3 regions of the Salipiger sp. PrR002 genome follow, and region 2 is predicted to be linked to each of the others. Evidence: riboswitches for the same ligand, from Rfam matches in the RefSeq annotation. Region 2 holds a riboswitch; each other region holds the start of a gene.
What was found. Region 2 has a riboswitch for thiamine pyrophosphate ahead of thiD (bifunctional hydroxymethylpyrimidine kinase/phosphomethylpyrimidine kinase). Riboswitches for the same ligand answer to the same signal wherever they lie in the genome.
Positions count from the first base shown of each region.

Region 1: linked by a shared signal. The riboswitch ahead of G0A00_RS20640 (thiamine ABC transporter substrate binding subunit) and the one ahead of thiD (bifunctional hydroxymethylpyrimidine kinase/phosphomethylpyrimidine kinase) in region 2 are both predicted to bind thiamine pyrophosphate.
Region 3: linked by a shared signal. The riboswitch ahead of G0A00_RS21270 (FAD-dependent oxidoreductase) and the one ahead of thiD (bifunctional hydroxymethylpyrimidine kinase/phosphomethylpyrimidine kinase) in region 2 are both predicted to bind thiamine pyrophosphate.

Region 1 covers NZ_JAAGOU010000028.1:32,381-35,646, reverse strand. The annotation lists gene aroC (chorismate synthase) at 69-1,169, opposite strand; TPP riboswitch at 1,339-1,448, shown strand; gene G0A00_RS20640 (thiamine ABC transporter substrate binding subunit) at 1,500-2,480, shown strand; gene G0A00_RS20635 (thiamine/thiamine pyrophosphate ABC transporter permease ThiP) at 2,456-3,266, shown strand, end outside.
Region 2 covers NZ_JAAGOU010000001.1:115,629-118,894, forward strand. The annotation lists gene thiE (thiamine phosphate synthase) at 1-530, shown strand, start outside; gene thiD (bifunctional hydroxymethylpyrimidine kinase/phosphomethylpyrimidine kinase) at 527-1,351, opposite strand; TPP riboswitch at 1,387-1,505, opposite strand; gene G0A00_RS00550 (dipeptidase) at 1,611-2,669, opposite strand; gene G0A00_RS00555 (hypothetical protein) at 2,694-3,266, opposite strand, start outside.
Region 3 covers NZ_JAAGOU010000031.1:7,462-10,727, reverse strand. The annotation lists gene G0A00_RS21285 (thiamine phosphate synthase) at 1-143, opposite strand, end outside; gene G0A00_RS21280 (thiazole synthase) at 143-901, opposite strand; gene thiS (sulfur carrier protein ThiS) at 905-1,102, opposite strand; gene G0A00_RS21270 (FAD-dependent oxidoreductase) at 1,092-2,042, opposite strand; TPP riboswitch at 2,199-2,325, opposite strand; gene nadA (quinolinate synthase NadA) at 2,501-3,266, shown strand, end outside.

The sequences.
Region 1 (3,266 bases), on a different contig from region 2:
CTTAGAGCTCCGTAGCGTGCCTGACGCCACAGGCAAAAGCGACAGAGGCAGTAGCAGTGGCGCCCAGATCAGCCGATCTGACCGCGATTGGACCCAATCTGACCGCGGTGCAGCAGAAGGTGATCGAGGATGACACAGGCCATCATCGCCTCACCTACCGGCACCGCGCGAATGCCGACGCAGGGATCGTGACGGCCCTTGGTGACGATGTCGGTTTCCTCGCCGCCCACCGTCAGCGTCTTGCGCGGCGTCAGGATCGAAGATGTCGGCTTCACCGCGAAACGCACCACCACGTCCTGCCCGGTGGAAATCCCGCCCAGCACCCCGCCCGCGTGGTTCGAGCTGTAGACCGGCCCATCCGGCCCCATGGTGATCTCGTCGGCATTGGCCGAGCCGGTCAACGCAGCCGCAGCCATACCTTCGCCGATTTCCACGCCCTTCACCGCGTTGATCGACATCATCGCCGCCGCCAGATCGGTGTCGAGCTTGCCGTAAATCGGCGCGCCCAGCCCCGCGGGCACGCCGCGCGCGACCACCTCGATCACCGCGCCGACGCTGTCGCCGGACTTGCGCAGACCGTCGAGATAATCCGCCCAGCCCTCGGCGGTTTCGGCATCGGGGCACCAGAACGGGTTGCGCGCGATCTCCTCCCAGTCAAAGCGCGAGCGGTCGATCGCCTGCGGGCCCATCTGCACCATGTAGCCGGTGATCGACACACCCGGCGCCAACTCGGCCAGCGCCGCCCGCGCCAGACCGCCCGCAGCCACCCGCGCCGCCGTCTCACGCGCCGAAGAGCGCCCGCCGCCGCGATAATCGCGGATGCCGTACTTCTGGTAGTAGGTGATGTCGGCGTGCCCGGGGCGGAACTTGGCCGCGATCTCGGAGTAATCCTTGGACCGCTGGTCGGTGTTCTCGATCATCAACTGAACCGGCGTGCCGGTGGTCTGCCCTTCGAAGACGCCGGAGAGGATTTTCACCGCATCGGGCTCGCGCCGCTGGGTGGTGTATTTGTTCTGCCCCGGCTTGCGCAGGTCCAGCCAGCTCTGCAGCGTGGCTTCGTCGATCTTCACGCCCGGCGGGCAGCCGTCCACCGTCGCGCCTAGCGCCGGGCCGTGGCTTTCGCCCCATGTGGTCACACGGAAGAGATGGCCGAAAGTGTTGAGGCTCATGGGGATGTCTCCTGTGTCGGGCCGCGGGGTCTGCTCGCCAAGCCTGTTAGGCCAGCGCGGCCCCTGTCTCAAGGAATTTCCGCAACAAACAGCGACACAAGACGACACCGGACGACACTGGGCACTGCGCGCAATTCCCTTGTCAGAGGCCCCGACCCCGGCTAGGTCTTGCGCTACCTCGGGGTGCCGCGCGATCCGCGCCGGCTGAGATGCGATCCACGCGAACCCGTTGAACCTGACCCGGTTAGCACCGGCGGAGGGAAGGTCACGGCCCAAGGCCCCACGCGCCCCGGCCCATCTTGCCCTCTCGCCGCAAATTTGGAGGATGCCATGAAGGCCATCAGTTTTGCAGCGGGATGTCTCTTTGCCAGCACGGCGCTGGCGCAAGAGCCCGTTCTGACCGTCTACGCAGGCGATTACGTCGTCTCGGAATGGGGCCCCGGCCCGAAGATCGAAGAGATGTTCGAGGCGCGCTGCGGCTGCGATCTGCAGTTCAAGCCCGGCGACCTGCTGCCCCGCCTGCTGCTCGAAGGTGATCAGACCGAGGCCGATGTGGTCTTTGGCCTCAACACCGATGTGACCAAGAAGGCCCGCGAAAGCGGCCTCTTCGCCCCGCATGGCGTGGACCTCTCGCCGCTCACCCTGCCGATCGACTGGACCGACGACACCTTCCTTCCCTACAACTATGGTGAGACGGCCTTCATCTACGACACCACCCGCCTGTCCGAGCCGCCCACCAGCTTTGCCGAGCTGCTCGACGCGCCGGATGATCTGAAGATCGTCATCCAAGACCCGCGCAGCTCGATCTCGGGCCTCGCGATGGCGCTCTGGGTCGAGGCGGTGTTTGGCGATGAGGCCGAAGATGCCTGGCGCAAGCTGGCGCCGAAGATCCTCACCGTCACCAAGGGCTGGTCGGAAAGCTACGGCCTTTTCACCGATGGCGAGGCCGACATGGTGCTGAGCTACACCACCTCGCCCGCCTATCACATCATCGCCGAAGAGGATTACACCAAGAAGGCGCTGATCTTCCCCGAGGGCAATTATTTCATGGTCGAACTGGCCGCGAAACTTGCCAACACCGATCAGCCCGAGCTGGCTCAGGACTTCATGGATTTCATCCTGACGCCCGAGTTCCAGCAGATGATCGCCACCGGCAATTGGTCCTTCCCCGCCGCCCTGCCGCACGAGGACTGGCCGGAAGGGTTCAAGGAGCTCGAACTGCCGAGCAAGGTTCTGTTCTACTCCGAGGACGAGGCCGCCGCGCTGCGGGATGAGGCGATCGAGGCATGGCGTCGCGGCCTCTCGCAATAATCGCGGCGCTTGCCGCGGGCGGGCTGGTGCTGGCACTGGTGCTGGGCCCGGTCGCGGCGGTGCTGGCGCGGGCTGGTGGCTGGGGCAGCCTTGGCCCCGGCGACTGGCAGGCGCTGCGCTTCACGCTCTGGCAGGCCTGTCTTTCGGCGCTGTTCTCGGTGGCGCTGGCGATCCCGGTCGCTCGCGCGCTGGCACGACGGCGCTTTCCGGGGCGCGGGCTGCTGATCTCGCTTCTGGGTGCGCCGTTCATCCTGCCGACGATCGTGGCGGTGCTGGGGCTGCTGGCGGTCTTTGGCCAGAACGGCATGGTCAACGCGGCCCTGCGGGCGGTCGGACTGCCCGGCTTCAGCATCTACGGCCTGCACGGCGTGGTGCTGGCGCATGTGTTCTTCAACCTGCCGCTGGCGACCCGGCTGCTGCTGCAGGGCTGGCTGGCGATCCCCGCCGAACGCTTTCGCCTCGCCGCCTCGCTGGGGCTGTCGCCATGGGCGATGCTGCGCACCCTCGAGGCGCCCATGGTGCTGCGCATCGCGCCCGGAGCCTTCGCGGTGATCTTCGTGATCTGCCTGTCGAGCTTCGCGGTGGCGCTGACGCTGGGCGGCGGCCCGCGCGCCACCACGGTCGAGCTGGCGATCTATCAGGCGGTGCGCTTTGATTTCGACCTCGGACGCGCGGCGCTGCTTTCGGTGATCCAACTGGCGCTGGCGCTGGCGGCGGGGCTGGTGGCGCTGCGGCTTGGCACCGGCGGCGGCTTTGGTGCGGGGCTCGACAGGATGGTGACCCGCT
Region 2 (3,266 bases):
CCACCATAGTGCAACTGCGCGACAAGGACGGCGGCACCGCGAGAGTGATCGAGACCGGGCGGGCGCTGAAGGCGGCGCTGGCGGGCTCGGGCGCGCTGCTCATCGTCAATGACGACGTCGAGGCCGCGCGGGTGATCGGTGCGGACGGGCTGCACGTGGGGCAGGGCGATATGACCCCCGCCGAAGCGCGGGCGCGCGTCGGCCCGGAGATGCTGCTGGGGCTCTCGGTGGAAAGCCCGGACCTGGCGCGGGCGGCCCCTCCTGCGCTGGTGGACTATGTGGGGGCCGGGCCGGTCTTTGCCACCCCCACCAAGCCCGACCACAAGCAGCCCGTGGGCTGGGACGGGCTGGCGGCGCAGGTGGCGGCGTGCCCGGTGCCCGCGGTGGCCATCGGCGGGCTGAAAGCGCATCATGCCGCGCCGGCGAAAAAGGCGGGAGCGCAGGGCCTTGCCGTGGTCTCTGCGATCTGCGGCCAGCCGGATCCTGCGGTTGCGGCGCGGGAGATTGCCCGCGCCTGGGCCGCGGCCTAGGTCCACATCTCGTGAAAATGGTGCAGCGGCCCATGGCCGCCGCCCACCTCCAGCCGGTCCGACGCGGCCAGCGCGCCTTGCAGGTAGCGCTTCGCCTCATCCACCGCCTCGGGCAGCGTCTTGCGTGGCAGCAGCGCGGCGATCGCGGCAGAGAGCGTGCAGCCAGTGCCGTGGTCGTTCTTGGTGGCGATGCGCGGCGCGCTGTAGCTGCGGGTCTGTCCTTGCCACCACAGAAGATCGGTGCTTTCGGGGCTGCCGGTCAGATGGCCGCCCTTGAGCAGCACCGCCTCTGGTCCCATGGCGGCCAGCGCAGGCAGTTCCTTGGCCATCTCCTCGGCGCTCCAGCCCGCACCGCGCGAGAGCAGCACGGCGGCCTCGGGCAGATTGGGGGTGATCAGCGTTGCCAGCGGCACCAGATCTTCGCGCAGCGCCGCCACCGCCTCGGGGTCGAGCAGCGCGTCGCCGCTCTTGGCCACCATCACCGGATCGAACACGATGTTGCGCGCGCCATGGGCCCGCAGCCGCTTGGCCACGGCGCGGATGATCCCGGCGTTGGCGACCATGCCGATCTTCACCGCGTCGACCCGCACATCGTCGAAGACCGCGTCGATCTGCGCCGCGACGAACTCTGGCGGCAGCGCCTCCACCGCCCGCACCCCGCGGGTGTTCTGCGCGACCACGGCGGTGATCACGCTCATGCCATAGGCACGGTTGGCGCTGAAGGCCTTGAGATCGGCCTGAATCCCCGCACCGCCTGAGGGGTCGGTGCCCGCGATCGTCAGCACGTTGGGGATGCGGGAGATTATGTCGGGGGTGTTCAAGGGCGCGGCCTCCATAAATGAGGCCGGCGAGGGCATGCGGTCAGCTCCACCTGTCCCTTCGCCGGCATGATCCGGATCAGGTTCAAAGGGTCACTGCGCCGCACGCATGCCAGCAGTATCTCAGCCCCTTGCCGGGACCCCCCTAGGTGTGGAGGACCCTAGCAGATGCGGCCGGGTGCGAAAGCCCAAAGGCTGCAGAGAGCCGGGGGCGCTGCCCCCGGACCCCCGGGATATTTGCGTCTAGACGAAGGGGCGGGCGTTATGCGCCCCAGGTTTTGCGCAGCACGCGCAGCCAGTTGCCGGAGCAGAGCTTGTCCATCAGCGCGGCGTCGAAGCCATGGGCGGTCATGGCGGCGCGCAGATTGGGCAGACCGGCGATGTCGGTGATGCCCTCGGGCACCGTTGCACCGTCGAAATCCGAGCCGAAGCCGACGCCGTCCTCGCCCAGTTTCTCGATCAGATGGTCGAAGTGGCGCAGCACCACGTCGAGGCTGCACGAGGGATCCATCCGCCCGTCGGGGCGCAGGAAGGCCGAGGCGAAGTTGACGCCGACCATACCGTTGCTCTCGGCGATCATCGCAAGCTGGCGGTCGGTGAGGTTGCGCGCGTGCGGGGTGATCGCATAGGCGTTGGAATGGGTGGCGACCAGCGGCGCATCGGTCAGCGCGGCCACATCGTCGACGCCCTTTTCGTTGAGATGCGACAGATCGATCATGATCTTGAGATCATTGCATTCCTTGACCAGCCGCTTGCCCGCCTCGGTCAGCCCGTCGCCGGTATCCGGCGTCGAGGGGAAGCGGAAGGGCACGCCGTTGCCAAAGATCGTCGGGCGCGACCAGACCGGGCCGAGCGAGCGCAGCCCACGGGCGTGCAGCTCGTGCAGTTCGCTCAGGTCCGGGCCGATCGCTTCGGCGCCCTCGATATGCAGCACAGCGGCCATCTTGGGGCCGGTCAGCGCGACCTCGATCTCGGCGGCGGTGGTGCAGGGGGTGATGGCGCCCGCCTCGGCCAGCGCCTCGAAGGCCTCGACCCCCTTCCACGTGGTCTCCAGCGCCTCGGCATGGGGGATCATCTCGGGCAGCGGCAGGTCGTATTGCGGCTGCGCCATCGCGTCCATGTCGTCGCCCGACTTCGAGGGGCTGGGCACGAAGACCGCGAAAAAGCCGCCGCCGAACCCGCCCGAGCGCGCGCGCGGCAGGTCGATATGGCCGCTGCTCAGCCCGCCGACCACGTCGCTGGCGCTGACGGCCCCGCGCAGCAGGCGCAGCAGCAGATCGTTGTGGCCGTCAAAGATGGGCGGGGTCTGGGCAAGGCTCATGGCGGAACTTTCGCGAGTTGGAGGTCAGAGAATGAGATAGCCGAGGGCAAGCACCCATGCCGACAGCAGAAGCAGCATGCAGATCATATAGCTGCCGTTCCAGCGCAGACCGACGTGGCGGGCGCTGACGTTGCCGAAACGTCCCACCAGCAGCGTGGTGGCGGTGAAGGGCGAACTGATGCCCCCCAAGGCCCAGCCCGCGGTGATCGACACCACGATGGCCTCGGGCGCGACGCCAAGCTCGGAGGCGGCGGGCACCAGCGGCGCGATCAGCGTCACGGCGAGAATGGGGTTCATGCCAAGCTGGCCAAGCAGCGGGATGATCCAGACGAAGCTGACCAGCACCAGCGCGGGCGGCAGGTCTTCGGGATGAAACCCCGAGGCCTTGACCAGCGGCGCGAGCAGCGGCGCGCCGACGGTGCCGATGAAACCGGCCATCATCAGCAGCGTCACCTCGCCGCGATAGGCGGGCAGTTCGGTGAAGGCGAAGGTGCGGGCGCGCTCGCGCAGCGGCGGATTGCCCTCGCGCTTTTGCAGCAGTGCCCATGCGGCGGCCATGCAGGGCACCACCAGCAGCACCAGCGCGATGATGCGCAG
Region 3 (3,266 bases), on a different contig from region 2:
TCGCGGGCACGGGCGATCTGCCGCCGCAGTTCTTTCTCGGGCAGGTCCTTGAGCCGCAGCTGCACCAGTTTGACCCCCTGCGGGACCAGCAGTTCGAGCCGGTTCACATGGCCGGTGATCAGGTAAAAGCGATCGAGCCCCATCATGCCAGATCCGCCATGCCGAAGATCGGCGTCGAGGCCTCGGCCATGTCGCGGCGCGGCATCAGCCCCGCCTCATACGCCAGCCGCCCCGCGTGAACCGCCTGACCAAAAGCCCGCGCCATGCCCACCGGGTCCAGCGCCTTGGCCACGGCGGTGTTCAGCAGCACCGCGTCGAAGCCCATTTCCATCGCCTCCATCGCTTGGCTCGGCGCGCCGATCCCGGCGTCGATGACCAGCGGCACGCCCTTGAAATGCGCCCGCATGCTCCGCAGCGCCTCGCGGTGCCGCAGCCCCTGCCCCGAGCCGATCGGCGCCCCCCAAGGCATCAGCACCTCGCAGCCCGCCTCCAGCAGCTTCTCGCCCACGATCAGATCCTCGGTGGTATAGGGGAACACCTCGAACCCCTCAGCACAGAGGATGCGCGCCGCCTCGACCAGCGCGAAGGGATCGGGCTGCAGCGTGTCGGCATGGCCGATCACCTCGAGCTTGATCCAATTGGTCCCGAAGATCTCGCGCGCCATCTGCGCCGTGGTCACCGCCTCGCGCGCGGTATGACAGCCCGCGGTGTTGGGCAGCAGGCGGCAGCCGGTGCCCGTGAGCAGATCGCGGAACGCAGCGCCGCCCGCCCCCTCGCGCCGCAACGACACGGTGATCACCCCGGCGCCCGAGGCCGACACCGCCTCTGCCAGCACCGCCGGTGAAGGGTATTGCGCCGTGCCCAGCATCAGCCGCGACGGCAGGTCAACGCCATAAAACATCGCTCAGCCCCCCTGCATCGGCGACAGAACTTCGACCTTCGCGCCCTCGCTCAGCGGCGTTGCGGCGCGCAGCCCGCGCGGCACGAAGGCCCCGTCGAGCGCGGTGGCGACACTGCCTGCGTCCACGCCCTGTTCGGCCAGAAGCCCCTCCAGCGTCTTGGCAGTCGTGGCCAGCCTCTGGCCGTTGAGATCAATTTGCATGGGTCTTCTCCCTTTGCGCCACGATCTCATCCGCCAGATCCTCGGCAAGGACCGGCGCCATAAGAAACCCGTGGCGATACATACCGTTGAGATGAATGCGTCCCGGCGTGCGGCGCAGCGCCGGAAGATTGTCGGGGAACGCCGGGCGCAGCCCCGCCCCCGCCGAGATCAGCGCCGCATCGGCAAAGCCGGGGTGCACCGTGTAGGCCGCCGACAGCAGTTCCATCACCGCGCGGGCGGTGACCGGGCCGGGGTCCGCGCTTTCGATCATCGTCGCACCGATCATGTAGCGCCCCGCGGCGCGCGGCACGATGTAGCAGGCAAAGCGCGGGTGCAGCAGCCGAATGGTGCGGGTCAGCCGCACGCCGGGTGCATGAAGCTCCAGCATCTCGCCCCGCACCGCGCGCAGATCGGGCAAACGGTCCCGCGCCGCCATACCCCGGCAATCCACGATGCGCCCCGAGGGCGCGCCGCCATGCCTCCGCACCCCGCGCGCGGCAAGCGCCGCGCGCAGATCCGCCATGGCCGCGCCCGGATCGAGATGCGCCTCTTCGGCAAAGAACAGCCCCGAGGCGAAGCGGCCCGAAAGCTCGGGTTCCAACGTGCCGGGATCGACGAGGGTCTGGCCGGTGGTGGCGCGGGCAAAGCGGGTCAGCTCCGCCCGGTCGCGCGGCGGGGCGAGGACCAGCGTGCCGCTCTGGCGAAAGCTCGCCGTGCGTGCCCGCCACCAGCCAAGCGCCGCCTGTCCGCGCCGGGTGATCTCGGGCGGGGCGCTCTCCCCCTCGCAGAAGGGTGCCAGCATCCCGCCCGCCAGCTTTGAGGCGGGTGGCGGCGCACCCTCGGGCACGATCAGCTCCACCTCAAGGCCGCGCTCGGCCAGCGCCAGCGCGGCGCAAAGCCCCGCTACACCGCCGCCAAGCACAGAAATCCTTTCGTCCATCGCGCGCTCCTCCTCACAAAGCCCCAAACCAAAGGACCCAAGCCAAAGACCCAAAGCCGAGGATGGACGGAGAAAGGGGCCACAGGCCCCGCGCATATGGATGCACAACAGGGCCCGATGGCCCGAAAGGACCACCCCGCGCGTGCTGCTTCGGAGAAGATTGCCCTTCGGTCTTCCTACGCCAGCGTCAACTGGGTCAGGTTCAAAGGGTCGCGTCACCGGGACGCCGCGGCGTCCCTGTCAGCCTCTCAGTCCCCATGGCGGGACTCCCCTGACGTTGGCCCGAGCATAGGCGCTGAGTGCCGCCGGTCAATCACCGAAATACGCCGCCTGTGCCCGGTCATCCGGCGCGGCTGCCTGCGACACAATGGTTCACTTTATCGCCCCGCCGCCTTGTCCTTAGGTCAGCTTGGGTCTAATGCCGGACGTCGGCACAAGACCCTGAGGAGGAGCAGGTCATGCTCGACCAGACCACCATCGCCGACACGCTCGGCCGCCATTACGACCTCGCACCCTCGCTCGAGGCGGCGGAACGGCTTGGCGATCTCTACGCCAGCATGAGCCGCGTCGTGACGCCCGCCGACTGGGCGATCCACGCCCCCTATGTCGAGGCGATCAACCGCCTGAAGAGAGAGCGCAACGCCGTCGTTCTGGCGCATAACTACATGACGCCGCAGATTTATCACGGCATCGCCGATGTCGTGGGCGACAGCCTGCAACTGGCGATCGAGGCCACCAAGGTGAAGGCCGATGTGATCGTGCAATGCGGTGTGCATTTCATGGCCGAGACCTCGAAGATCCTCAGCCCCGAGAAGACCGTGCTGATCCCCGATATGGACGCGGGCTGTTCGCTGGCCGAAAGCATCACCCCCGAGGGAATCGCCGAGATGCGCCGCCGCTATCCGGGCGCGCCGGTGGTCACCTATGTGAACACCTCCGCCGAGGTGAAGGCGGCGTCGGACATCTGCTGCACCTCGTCAAACGCCGCGCAGATCGTCGCCGCGCTCGACGCCGAGACGGTCATCATGACCCCCGACAAATACCTCGCGCAGAACGTCGCCAAGCAGGTGCCGCAAAAAAACATCGTCTGGTACGACGGCTCGTGCATCGTGCACGAACGCTTCACCGCCGCCGAGTTGCGCGACTTCCGCAGCTGGCAGCCCGACACCCGCATCATCGCCCACCCCGAATGCCCGCCCGACGTGGTGGCCGAGGCAGATTTCT